Regions from separate parts of the Clostridioides sp. LIBA-6622 genome, predicted to be linked through region 2. Evidence: riboswitches for the same ligand, from Rfam matches in the RefSeq annotation. Region 2 holds a riboswitch; each other region holds the start of a gene.
The links. Region 2 has a riboswitch for S-adenosylmethionine ahead of metK (methionine adenosyltransferase). Riboswitches for the same ligand answer to the same signal wherever they lie in the genome.

Region 1 (3,576 bases), 1.0 Mb from region 2:
TCTTATTAATTCACCAGATATTAAAAAGGTGAAGTAAAACAAAATAAATATTTTGTTTTACTTCACCTTAAATTTTATAATTATATATAAACATATTAATCTATCTTTAATAATTTTTTTACCGATTTACTATAATTATTTCTTTTTACATCTTCCAAAAGTCTATCGATTTCATGTTCTGACTTTGCATTTACAAAAATTGCTAATTCTTCATCATCTATAATGTCATAGCTATCTACATATTTATCTAGACATTTTAAAATTCCATCTTTATTATACCCATCAAATCTAACTACAGCACTACATTCATCTTCTATAAGTCCACTTAAATCCAATCTACCTTTTGAGAAAGATTTTATATTTGCATTTCTTTTATCTATTACATCTATAATGTCAGCATAAACAGCACTACCTGTTGCACCTCTTCCAGCTCCCTTACCTACAAAAGAAAGCTCACCTACTGAATCACCTACTAAAATTACTACATTAAACTCATTATCTATCTTTGAAAGCATATTATCATTATCAACTAATGCTGGCCTAACAAATCCACTTACTTCTCCTGATTCATACTTACTTCTAGCAACTAACTTTATCTTACAATTTAATTTTTTTGCATATTCTATGTCTTTTTCATCTATTGAAGTTATTCCTTCTAATAATAAATCTTTCCAATATACTATTTTTCCATAAGATAAAGTAGATAATATAGATAATTTTCTAGCACTATCATATCCTAAAACATCTGCATCTGGGTTAACTTCTGCAAATCCCAATTCTTGTGCTTGTTTTAAAGCTACATCATATGGTAAATTTTCATCATACATCTTCGATAATATAAAATTACAAGTTCCATTCAAGATAGCATTTATACTCTTTATATTGTTACCTTCTAAAGATTCTATCAATGGCTTTAGAACTGGAATACCACCTGCCACAGATGCCTCAAATTTTATACTAACATCATTTAAGTTAGCTAATTCTATAAGGTCACTACCTCTCTCTGCAAGTAAGTCTTTATTGGCTGTTACTACATGTATCTTTTTATTTAACGCTCTTGTTACATAATCAAAAGCTGGATTCAATCCTCCAATTAATTCAACCAGTGTATCAATATCCTTATCAAATATATCTTCTATATTTGTTGTTATCTTGTCAAAATACTTCTTAGACTTATGTTTCTCTTTATTTTTAACTAAAATTCCAACTATTTCTATGTCTCTTTTTGAATTATTATTTTCTATTAAATCAATTAATCCGCTTCCTACTGTTCCATATCCTAATATTGCTATCTTCACTGTTACATACCCCCATCATTTTGATTATATTAAATTATTTATATGTATAAATATCCTAATTAAAAAAGCTTGAGTATAAACTCAAGCCATATGACGGGTTTATACTCATCTTTCAGCATAACTGCTGCAGGATTTAGCACCAATGTATAATAAAATATACTGGTTGCCGGGCTTCATAGGGCCAGTCCCTCTGCCTCTCTTGATAAGATTGCTAATTTAAATTTATGTTTAATAGTATAATACAACTTCTATCAATTGTCACTATTTTTTTTACTTATTTTACTAAAAGTATATAGGCTATTATCTAACCGCTCTTTTAGTTGGTTTCCCTTTTTTTGTAACATTATTATTTTTAATCTTTGCTTTTGCCTGTTCATGTCCTGGGAATAGTATCTTAGGTTCCTCAACATTTCTTTTATAAATAGTAAATTTAAAACCAATAGCTTGCACAAATTCAGCTCTTAGAGCTTCACATACTGCATTAGCAGTTTCTTTAGCATCAAGCCCTGCATTTTCCAGTATAGTAACCTTTACTAATTCTCTAACTCTTAACATATCATCTAATTGCTCTAAGAAACTTTCTGTGACACCTTCTTTACCAATTTGTGTAGTAGGTTTTAAAGTATTTGCCAAAGATCTTAAATACGCTCTTTGTTTTCCTTTTAACATATTTTCACCTCTATAATTCTATACTAAAATTAATTGTAAAATTCAAATTCCAATTCGTAAATTCTAACTATATCTCCATCCTCTATTCCCATCTCTCTAAGTCTGTCAAACACGCCTTGACCTTCCATAGCTTTTTGGAAATATTGAAGAGATTCCATATCATCAAAATTTACAGAATACATTATTCTTCTAAGTGCTTTACCTGTAACTACATACACTCCATCTTCAATATCTATACTCAATTCTTCTTCAGTACCAATATCAAGCTCTGGTCTGTACATTTCTTCTTCTGAAACTAATTCTATATCTTCTACTTCTTTTAGAAGTTTAGATACATAAGTTATTACATCATCTATTCCTTCACGAGTTGCAGCAGACATTTTAAAAACTGTATATCCTCTGCCCTCTAATTCATTCTTAAATGTCTCAAACTTGCTTTCATCTTCTAATATATCAAATTTATTTGCAACTACAATTTGTGGTCTCTTTGAAAGCTTTTCATTGTACAATCTAAGTTCATCATTTATCTTATCAAAATCTTCAATAGGGTCTCTGCCCTCTAATCCAGATATATCTACAATATGTATCAATACCTTAGTTCTCTCTACATGTCTTAAAAACTCATGGCCTAATCCTATCCCTTCAGAAGCACCTTCTATAATTCCAGGTATGTCTGCAAGTACAAAACTATCTCCAAACTTAGTTTGAACAACACCTAAATTTGGTGTCAATGTTGTAAAGTGATAGTTTGCAATTTTTGGTTTTGCCTTAGTTACTACTGATAGAAATGTTGATTTACCTACATTAGGAAATCCTAAAAGCCCTACATCTGCTATCATTTTAAGTTCAAGAGTTACCCATCTTTCTTCTCCATCTGTACCAGACTTTGCAAAAGCTGGAGCTTGTCTTACTGCATTGGCAAAGTGTTGATTTCCTTTACCACCTATACCACCTTTTGCAACTACAGCTATATCTCCTTCTTTCTTTAAATCTGCTAATACAAGACCTGTAGCCTCATCTCTTATTACTGTGCCTGCTGGTACTTTTAATACTAAATTTTCTCCATTTTTACCAGCTCTTTTACCTTTGCTTCCGTCGCCACCATTTTGAGCTTGATATTTTTTTTGGTACTTAAAGTCCATTAGAGTTCTAAGACCTAAATCAACTTCAAATATGATGCTTGCTCCACGACCACCATCTCCGCCATCTGGTCCACCAGCTGGAACGTATTTTTCTCTTCTAAATGCTACCGAACCATTTCCACCATTTCCAGCCCTAACAAATATTCTTGCCTTATCTATAAACAAATTCTTCACCTACTTAATTAAAAACTTTTAATTAGCATTACCAAAAACACTATTATAAATTCATCAGTACTATAAGAAAAAGGAGTGCCTCAACACTCCTTTTATGTATATTACTCAGCTATTGCTACTGGATATATACTAACTTTTTTTCTCTTCTTGTCTTTTCTTTCGAATTTAACAGTACCATCAACTAATGCAAATAAAGTATCATCGCTACCTTTTCCAACATTAGTTCCTGGATGTATTTTAGTTCCTCTTTGTCTAACTATTATACTTCCAGCAGTTACTAATTGACCATCAAA
Region 2 (3,576 bases):
ATTTCAGATTTGTTTTCCTTATATCCACTGGTCTTAGTAATTCTTCTATAAAGCATACATAGTAAAATTAAAATTCCCATGTAACCTGTATATGGATATAGTGTTCCTACTAGTTTATCAAATGGTAATAGGCCTCCTATACATGCTAATATACTTACTACTATTGTTATCATTCTAAATTTAGGATGGTCATCTTCTACAAATCTGTTAGTTACTGACCATAATAGTGGTACTGCTGTTGTGTATATTCCTAATAAAAGTACTACTGAGAATAAAATACCTATTATTGGAGATATCTTATCAGCTAAGTAAAGTGCTGGTATCTCTTTTGTATATATATTTCCTATGTCTGAAAGTAATGCTAAATTCATCATTATAGCTGCTGCCATAAGGGCTACTCCACCTACTATACCACCCCACACAGCATCTTTCTTATTTACTGCAGAAGAACCCATTCCTGTCAAGAATGTGATTACTATTATTACATTATAACAAGTATAAAGTACACCTGAGAAATACCCACTTGATGTAGCAGTTTTGATATTTAGACTATCAACCATAGCCCCAGCATTTGGTAAAGCATCAATATTGCTACATAAACTAATAGCTCCTACTAAAAGTGTAAATATTATTATTATAGGACCTATATTACCTAGTATCTTAGAAAGTCTTGTTAAACCTAAAGAAACAGTTATTAGGGAAACGATTGCCATACCAATCCTACCTACATATGGATTTAATCCATAGTACTCTGATAGTGTAGCTCCTGCTCCTGCAATCATTATTACTAGTGTTCCAAATAAAAATAATGGTCCAAACCATTCAAAGAATGTACCAAGATATTTTCCACAATATACTTGATAAATCTTTATTGGCTCTTTAAGCTTTAACTCTCTTCCTTTATCTATAACTTCTGCTCCAAACCATGAAAATAATACCATAGATATTATTCCACCTATAATACCAGCATATCCATAAAACGTAAAAAATTGCAATATCTCTTGACCAGTTGCAAATCCAGAACCTATTACAGTAGCTACATAAGCTCCAGCAAAACTTATAACAGTTTTAATATTTACTTTGCCTGACATACACTACTCCCCCCTAATTAAAATAATTTTTTAAGTGTAAGTTTATTAAGATTATATTAGACGTATTATTATGATATTTCAATATATTTTTAATTATTTAACAGTAGTTAACACAATCTTAACCATTATTTAACATATTGACCATAATATGTACTCATTTAGTATAATATTATAAAATAAAATATACTATTCTAATTAAATACTGTTTATTTATTATATGATGAAAAATTAACATTTATTAAAAATATTTAATCTACAATAAAAAAACTGTTAGAAAGTAATCATAGAATTACATTCTAACAGTTTCTTAGTTAAAAATTATTCACCTAAAGCATCTTTTTTTAATTGCTCAACTTTGTCAATTTTTTCCCAAGGTAAATCTATATCAGTTCTACCAAAGTGACCATAAGCAGCAACTTTTTTGTAAAGAGGCTTTCTTAAATCTAAGTCTCTTATTATAGCTCCTGGTCTTAAATCAAAGTGTTTTTCTACTAATTCAACAAGCTTTTCCTCTGAAACTTTGCCTGTCCCAAAAGTATCTATGAATATAGATAATGGTCTAGCTATACCTATAGCATATGCAAGTTCTATCTCACATTTATCTGCAAGACCAGCTGCAACAATATTTTTAGCAACATATCTAGCAGCATAAGCAGCAGATCTATCAACTTTTGTAGGGTCTTTTCCTGAGAAAGCTCCTCCACCATGTCTAGAATATCCACCATAAGTATCTATTATTATTTTTCTTCCTGTAAGACCTGTATCTCCTTGAGGCCCTCCTATAACGAATCTTCCTGTTGGATTTATATAAATTTTAGTTTCTTCATCAAGTAATTCAGCTGGTATAACTGCTTTAATAACATGATTAATTATATCTTCTCTTATTTTATCATTTGATACTGTTTCACAATGTTGAGCTGATATAAGAACCGTATGCACTCTTATAGCTTTATTTCCTTCATATTCAACAGTAACTTGAGTTTTTCCATCTGGTCTTAAATAATCAACTATACCTGTCTTTCTAACTTCTGTAAGTCTTCTTGATAACTTATGAGCTAAAGATATTGGAAGTGGCATTAATTCTGGAGTCTCATTACATGCAAATCCAAACATTATTCCTTGGTCTCCAGCCCCAACCTTTTCTATTTCTTCTTCTATCTCTTCTCCAGTCTTACTTTCTAGACCTTCATCAACTCCCATAGCTATATCTCCAGATTGTTCATCTATAGAAGTTATAACTGCACAAGTATCACAGTCAAATCCATATTTTGCTCTTGTATATCCAATCTCTCTTACTGTTTCTCTTACTAGTTTAGGAATATCTACATAAGCAGATGTACTTATTTCTCCTGCTACTAAAACTAATCCAGTTGTAACTGTAGTTTCACAAGCTACTCTAGATTGTGGGTCTTTTTCTAATAATGCATCTAATATTGAATCTGATATTTGGTCACATATCTTATCAGGATGTCCTTCTGTAACTGATTCTGACGTAAATAAATGTCTTGCCATTTTTATTCCCCCTTATACATTCTTAATTTTTATTATAGGTTTTACCTTATTTTTAATTTTAGAAATTTTACTCAAAATAAAAAACCTCTCCTTTATAAGAAGAGGTTAATAATCGTAATTGCATACTAATTAACTGACCTCATCTTTCAAGACTTTTGTCTTGTAGGAATTAGCACCTTTTCCCATTTGGGTGGTTGCTGGGCTTCACAGGGCCTATCCCTCAGCCGCTCTTGATAAGGTAATCAAGATTTAAGTTTTATTTTACTTTACTAGCTTACTATTTTTTTAAAATTTTGTCAAGATTTTTAGTCACATTTTTCCCATTCCTTTTTTTGTAAGACAAATAAAATATTATCCCTATCTGAAATTTAAAGTTAGGTCTTTTTACTGTCTTTTATTCATATATTTTTTTGAAGGGGGTGTTCCTATTGTATTTAGCTAAAGTAAATTACAGCGATGATGATGTTATACAGATGCTAAGTTCAGTTCTAAAAACTATAATTAATGAAAATACGATTGTTGTTTGCATAGGAACAGACAGGGCTATAGGTGATACGTTAGGCCCTTTAGTTGGAACAATACTTAAGAACAGTAAATTTAAATACCCCGTTTACGGTACACTAGATAACCCTATTCACGCCTTAAATATATATGAGTCTTTAGATACTATAAAAAATACACATATACAAGGTAACTTCTTGGCTATAGATGCTTGCTTGGGGTCGCAGAGTAACATAGGTAATATACAGATTAGAGAAGGACCTATCCTGCCCGGAAAAGGTGTTGGAAAAAAACTACCTCAAATAGGAAATTATTCTATAGTAGGGATTGTAGATAAAATTGATGAAAACAATAGACTTTCATTTAATAATATACGTCTTAGCTTTATATTGGACTTAGCTGAAACAATAGCCTTAGCTTTATTAGTATCCACCTAAGTCCAATGTGAAGTAACTGATAAAATTCTTTATAT
Region 3 (3,576 bases), 1.4 Mb from region 2:
CAGAATTATTGGTTCTATAATTTCCTGAACCAACAGCAGATTTTATATTAGCATTTCCACTAGTGGAAGTATATGTAACATTTCCATCTATTTTGTCACAAGTTACATTACCACTGGTTGTTTCTATTTTAATTTGATTTGCTTTTAAATCTCCTAGCTTTAATGTGCCACTTGTAGAAGATAGATAGATATCTTTGGCTTTTGCTACATTAAAATGAATAGTTCCAGTTGTACTGTCAGAATGCAGTGATGATAAGAGAATATCAATATTTGAAAAATCAATATTTCCATCAGTTGTCGTGACAGTTAAATTTTCATGGTAAGATGTAGGCAAGTAAACTTCAATATAACGTGAAAAACTACCTTTGAAAAGAGGCTTACCCCCCTCACTGATTTTGATGCTGTTACTGTCTTGATTTATTTTTGCATGGTAACTATTTTTATTGGTTGTCATATACTCCTTGATAATTAGTTCATCACTTTCACTTTCAAAAAATGCTATTTTTTCTTCATCATATGAAATGGTCAAGTTTAATATATCATCCAAAGAAAAATGAAGTTCGTTTGCCAGTGAAGAAGTTTGTGAATGAGAGCATCCAGTAAAAGTTAACATACATGTTGCCATAGCAATACAAATCGTAATTTGTTTTTTAAGTTTCATATTATTTTACATCTCCTTTGTAGTAAATGAATAGTTCATTCATAATAAATGTAAAAATTAGAGGTCATAGAGACCTACCAATTTTATTTTTTGTATGCAGTTATAATGTTATCCATACAAATCTGTTTTGCCAAATCCGATGAAATATCTTGTGTTTGAAAAGAAGTATAGTGAATGTCCATAGCCCACCAAGATAAAATTTCGATTATAAGTGTAGTAGATAGTTCAATATGTTCTAACTGACGAACAATTCCTCTTGTAATAAACTCAGTCATATAATGTGTCATAGTATCAAGAAACTGTTTGCGATAGGTTATATAATACTCTGATAGTCTTTTAAAATCAAATTGATTTTTTTCTATAAACAAACACCCAACAGCATATTGAGAAAGAATATCAAATGAATCAGATATAAATTCTTCAAAGCTATAACCTATAAGATTATTCTTAAGATGTGAAGCAAAAGTGTCTCCAGATTTTTTAAAAATATCAATAATCTGATTTTCTAATCCAATAAACAAATCATTTGTAATTGGTTTTGAAAAACTATTATTAATGAAATCAGGTTCTATTGTACATTTAAGGATAAAGTGCATAATTTCCTTTTTACCTGCAAAGTTAAGATAAATTGTACCTACAGAAACGCCTACTGCTTTTGCTATGTGGTTAATCTGAGTTTTTGTATACCCTTGCTTAATGAATAAAGTTGTGGCAGCATCAGATATGTCTTTAATACGTTGGTCCAAGTGTTTCACCTCCTTATGAATGAATTGTTCATTTATAAAAATAATAGCTTCTTCTATTTGAATTGTCAACTCTAAAAAATTAAAGAAATTAAGATTATAATTTATTTAGTGGTTAGTTTTTTATGTTTTTACTTTATTTATAGGAGATATGGATAGTTTACTATCATGTAATATATTTTTTATATTAATGATAATTTAATGGTTATATAATATTATACAACCATTAAAAATACAAAGGTTTAGATGATATAAAATCAATAAAAAATAATTATTTATTTTTGCTAAAACTAATAAAAAATAAGAAATTTAAATAAATTTATTGACAAATATTATTAATGAATATATCATATATAACATAGCAACAAATGATAATCAAATTAAATTTTAAATTAAATAACGTCTTATCAAGAGTGGTGGAGGGACTGGCCCTTTGAAACCCGGCAACCAGTATATTTTATATACATTGGTGCTAAATCCTGCAACTAATATAGTTGATAGATGAGTATAAATAGCTTTCTAAGCCTGAGTTTATACTCAGGCTTTTATTTAGTTATATATAAAATACATAAGCGAGGATAAACATAAAAACTGAGCATAATATAGGGAGGAAATTTTATGATTAGCATAAAAAATGTTAATAAGTATTATGGAAAGATTCAAGTGCTTAAAGATGTAAGTATTGAGATAGAATCTGGAGAAATTTTTGGAATAATAGGTCATAGTGGTGCAGGAAAATCAACACTACTTAGATGTATAAATGGCTTAGAAGAATATCAAGAAGGTAATGTACTTGTTTCTGATAAAGAAGTAAAGTCATTAAATGAAAAGCAAATGAGAGATTTAAGAAAAGAGTTAGGTATGATTTTTCAACACTTTTCATTACTTGAGAGAAGAACTGTATTTGATAATGTAGCATTACCATTGGAATGTTTTGGATATACAAAATCAGAGATAAAGAAAAGAGTTTTAGAGTTATTAGAAGTGGTTGGAATATCTGAGAAGAAAAATGATAAACCTAGAAATTTAAGTGGTGGCCAAAAACAAAGAGTTGCAATTGCCAGAGCCTTAGCACTAAATCCACAAGTACTTCTTTGTGATGAGGCAACTTCAGCATTAGACCCAAATACTACAAAATCAATTCTTTCATTACTTGAAGATATAAATAAAAAATTAGGAATAACAATAATTGTTGTAACTCATCAAATGGAAGTTATAAAACAGATTTGTGGAAGAGTAGCAATAATGGAAAATGGAGAAGTACTAGAGGTAGGAGATACAGAAGAGATTTTCTTAAGAAATACTAAGGGACTTAGAAAATTAATAGGTGAAGAAAGTATAATTTTACCAAAAGGAACAAATATAAAGATACTATTCCCTAAAGATATTTCTAATGACGCTATTATAACGACTATGGCAAGAGAACTGAATATAGATGTATCTATAATATTTGGTAAATTAGAACAATTTAAAGAAGATATTTTAGGTTCACTTATCATAAATGTTTCAGATAAAAGTGGAGAACAAGTAAAACAATATCTAACTAGTAAAGGCATAAGATGGGAGGAAATGATAAATGAATAGTTTAATCGACTTTTTAACAACACTATTTCCAAGTGCATTGTTACAAACTTTGTATATGGTTATAGTACCAACTATAGTAGCAACAATATTAGGATTTATATTAGCAATCATATTAGTAGTCACAAAACCAGATGGATTAAAACCAAATAGCACAATAAATAGTGTTTTAGGGTTTATAGTAAATATATTTAGAAGTTTCCCATTTATGATACTTATAGTTGCAATGATTCCAATAACTAGATTAATAGTTGGAACAAGTATAGGGGAAACTGCTGCAATAGTACCAATAACTATTGGTGCAGCGCCATTTATCGCTAGAATCATAGAAAGTTCACTAAATGAAGTTGACAAGGGATTGATAGAAGCTGCAAGGTCTTTTGGGGCTACAAAGAGACAAATAGTATTTAAAGTTATGATAAAGGAAGCTATGCCTTCAATAGTATCTGGGATTACATTATCAATAATATCTATACTTGGTTATACAGCTATGGCAGGTGCAGTCGGAGCTGGAGGATTAGGTAATGTAGCGCTTATCTATGGATATCAAAGATTCGATACAGCAGTAATGGTGTATACAGTAATAGCACT
Region 4 (3,576 bases), 1.8 Mb from region 2:
TTTAGGCGTACAACGTATGGCTAAAAGAAATGCTTTAATTAGAAAATTACCTGCTGTTGAAACACTAGGAGGAGCCACAGTAATATGTTGTGATAAAACTGGTACATTAACCTTAAATAAAATGACGGTTACACATATTGCTGTAAATGGAGATTTTGAATCTGGTAAAGTTACATCAATAGATACTGCGTCTGAAAAACATCCACTAGTATATAAAGAGATTGTTTATGCTAGTGCACTTTGTAATGATGCATGTATTAATCCAGATAAAACAGATGAAATATTAGGTGACCCAACAGAGGGTGCATTAATTTTTATGGTCAACAAATTTGGAATAGATCAAGAAGCTCTTGAAGAAGAATATCCACGTGTATTTGAACAGCCTTTTGATTCTGATAGAAAATGTATGACAACTGTTCATAATATAGATGGAAATATTACTGCTTATACTAAAGGTGCAGTAGATGAAATTCTTGACTTATGTACTAAAATATTAACATCAAAAGGTGAAAGAAATATTACTGAATTGGATAAAAAGAATATACACGAATTATGTCTTACGATGTCTAAAGATGCATTGCGTGTACTTGGTTTTGCGAAGCGTGAGATTTCATCTATACCAAAAGAGGATAATGAAAACGTAGAATATGATTTGACATTTATAGGTATGGTTGGTATGATTGACCCTCCAAGAACTGAGGTAATTGATGCAGTAAATACTTGTAAAGAAGCAGGTATAAGAACTATAATGATAACAGGTGACCATAAAGTTACTGCCACAACAATAGCTCATGAATTAGGAATATGGAATGAAGGAAATACTGTTATATCTGGTGATGAACTTGATAATTTAAGTGATGATGAACTAGATAAAGCTGTTAAAAATGCTACAGTATTTGCTCGTGTATCCCCATTTGATAAACTTAGAATTATACAGTCTCTAAAAAGAATTGGAGAAGTACCAGCAATGACTGGAGATGGTGTAAATGATTCTCCTGCTTTAAAATCTGCTGATATTGGTATAGCTATGGGTATAAGTGGTACAGACGTTGCAAAAGATTCTTCTGATATGATTTTAATGGATGATAGCTTTACAACAATTGCTTATGCAATAAAAGAAGGTAGACGTGTATATAGAAATATACAGAAAGTTATACAATTCTTACTTGTTGGTAATATAGCAGAGATACTTACGTTGTTTGTTGCAATATTATTAAATTGGGATACTCCACTTCTTGCAGTTCATATTTTGTGGGTAAACCTTGCAACTGCTACACTTCCAGCTCTTGCACTTGGAGTTGACCCACCAAGTAGAAATATAATGAAGCATCAGCCAGTGAAATCAGCTACCTTATTTGAAAAAAATCTTATACAAAGAGTAGTTACTCAAGGTATATTTGTGGCAATAATGACTATTTTAGCATATAAAATTGGTCTTAATATAGAAAATCATGCTGTAGGTCAAACAATGGCATTTTGTGTATTAGCATTTTCACAAATGTTGAGAGCATTTAGCCAGCGTTCAAATACAGATTCCATGTTTAACAAAAATAATGGTAAGAACCCATTTCTTTTAATTTCATTTTTAACTTCTGCATTACTAATAGCAGTAATACTATTTGTACCTGTTTTTAGAAATGCGTTCAGTTTAACTATTTTAAATGGCTCAGAATGGCTTATAACAATCATTCTAGCCACAATGTCTGTAGTTCAAGTAGAGGTTGGAAAAGTTATTAAAAGAAAAATTTCGAAAAAATAGTTGACAAAATTAGGAAAAATATATAAGATATAAAACATAGAAAAATTAAATAAATCTTATCCAGAGAGGTGGAGGGACTGGCCCTATGAAACCCGGCAACCAGTATATTTATATACATTGGTGCTAAATCCTGCGGCGAAAGCTGAGAGATGAGTATAATTAAGCTTATACAGAGCCTGAGTTATATACTCAGGCTTTATTTATTTTAAATCTCATCTGGTAAATAGTTTAATTTTTACTAAAATCTAAGGGGGATACAAAAATGTATAATAAAGAAACAATATGTGTGCAAGGAAATTATAAACCAGGAAATGGAGAGCCAAGAGTATTACCTTTATATCAAAGTACAACTTTTAAATATAGTAGCATAGATGAACTTGCTGACTTATTTGATTTGAAGGTTGATGGACATATGTATTCAAGAATAAGCAATCCGACTGTTCAAGCTTTTGAAGAAAAAATAAGTTTGTTAGAAGGAGGAGTATCTTCTGTAGCTGTTTCATCAGGTCAATCTGCAAATATGTTAGCTGTTTTAAATGTATGTAAATCAGGAGATAGTATACTTTGTTCTTCAAAAGTATATGGAGGAACATTTAATTTATTAGGGTCTAGTCTTAAAAAATTTGGAATAGATTTAATATCCTTTGACTTAGATTCAAGTGAAGATGAAATAGTAAAACTTGCAAATGAAAGTACCAAAGTTGTGTTTGCAGAAACACTTGCAAACCCAACTCTTGAAGTTATAGATTTTGAAAAAATATCAAATGTAGCTAAGAGAGTGAATGTTCCATTTATAGTAGATAATTCACTAGCATCTCCAGTGCTTTGTAATCCTCTAAAATATGGTGCAAACATAGTTACTCATTCTACTACAAAATATCTAGATGGGCATGCTTCAAGTGTTGGGGGGATTATAGTAGATGGTGGAAACTTTAATTGGGATAATGGAAAATTTCCAGAGTTAGTGGAACCAGACCCAACATATCATGGAATAAGCTATACTCAAAAGTTTGGAAATGCTGCATATGCAACTAAGGCACGTGTTCAGCTACTTAGAGATTATGGGAACTGTTTAAGCCCATTTAATGCATATCTTACTAATTTAAATGTTGAAACACTTCACCTTAGAATGGAGAGACATAGTGAAAATGCTCTTAAAATAGCTAAGTTTTTAGAAAAACATGAAAATGTAGATTGGATTAACTATCCAGGACTTGAAGATAATAAGTATTATGAGAATGCCAAAAAGTATCTATCAAAAGGATGTAGTGGAGTTTTATCATTTGGAGTAAGAGGTGGATTAGAAAATGCCAAAAAATTTGTTGAAAAACTACAGATAGCATCTTTAGTTACACATGTTTCAGATGTAAGAACATGCGTTATACATCCAGCTTCAACTACTCATAGACAATTGACAGAAGAACAATTAATTGCGTCTGGAGTATTACCTTCACTAATAAGATTGTCCGTTGGAATAGAAAATGTAGAGGATTTGATAGCTGATTTAAATCAAGCTTTAAATTTCTAATAGTCTAAGAGAAAGAGAAGTGAGAAGAGATGGCTTTAATACTACCAAAGGGATTACCTGTTATTAATAAATTATTGGATGAAGGAATAGATGTAGTTTACAAAGAAGATTTTAATAAAGAATTAAAATATGAAGAGAATATAGATACAAAGATAGCTATATTGAATCTAATGCCTATAAAGATGGATACAGAATTAGATTTACTTAGAAGAATAGATAAAACAGGATTCAATGTATCTGTAGAATTTATTAAAATCTCAACAAGAGAAAGCAAAAGAGTATGCAATGA

Region 1: it holds a riboswitch for S-adenosylmethionine, as region 2 does, so the genes downstream of both, ACTG47_RS05740 (homoserine dehydrogenase) here and metK (methionine adenosyltransferase) in region 2, are expected to answer to the same signal.
Region 3: it holds a riboswitch for S-adenosylmethionine, as region 2 does, so the genes downstream of both, ACTG47_RS07450 (methionine ABC transporter ATP-binding protein) here and metK (methionine adenosyltransferase) in region 2, are expected to answer to the same signal.
Region 4: it holds a riboswitch for S-adenosylmethionine, as region 2 does, so the genes downstream of both, ACTG47_RS09710 (O-acetylhomoserine aminocarboxypropyltransferase/cysteine synthase family protein) here and metK (methionine adenosyltransferase) in region 2, are expected to answer to the same signal.

What each region holds. Positions count from the first base shown of each region.
Region 1 is NZ_CP196998.1:1,190,367-1,193,942, reverse strand. Features, by position in the region: gene ACTG47_RS05740 (homoserine dehydrogenase) at 96-1,298, opposite strand; SAM riboswitch class I at 1,401-1,507, opposite strand; gene ACTG47_RS05735 (YhbY family RNA-binding protein) at 1,599-1,967, opposite strand; gene obgE (GTPase ObgE) at 1,997-3,274, opposite strand; gene rpmA (50S ribosomal protein L27) at 3,385-3,576, opposite strand, start outside.
Region 2 is NZ_CP196998.1:178,476-182,051, reverse strand. Features, by position in the region: gene ACTG47_RS01215 (YkvI family membrane protein) at 1-1,091, opposite strand, end outside; gene metK (methionine adenosyltransferase) at 1,410-2,603, opposite strand; SAM riboswitch class I at 2,740-2,843, opposite strand; gene yyaC (spore protease YyaC) at 3,032-3,541, shown strand.
Region 3 is NZ_CP196998.1:1,555,939-1,559,514, forward strand. Features, by position in the region: gene ACTG47_RS07440 (DUF4097 family beta strand repeat-containing protein) at 1-661, opposite strand, end outside; gene ACTG47_RS07445 (TetR/AcrR family transcriptional regulator) at 745-1,407, opposite strand; SAM riboswitch class I at 1,806-1,912, shown strand; gene ACTG47_RS07450 (methionine ABC transporter ATP-binding protein) at 2,023-2,988, shown strand; gene ACTG47_RS07455 (methionine ABC transporter permease) at 2,981-3,576, shown strand, end outside.
Region 4 is NZ_CP196998.1:2,002,158-2,005,733, forward strand. Features, by position in the region: gene ACTG47_RS09705 (calcium-translocating P-type ATPase, PMCA-type) at 1-1,759, shown strand, start outside; SAM riboswitch class I at 1,813-1,915, shown strand; gene ACTG47_RS09710 (O-acetylhomoserine aminocarboxypropyltransferase/cysteine synthase family protein) at 2,022-3,287, shown strand; gene ACTG47_RS09715 (homoserine O-succinyltransferase) at 3,317-3,576, shown strand, end outside.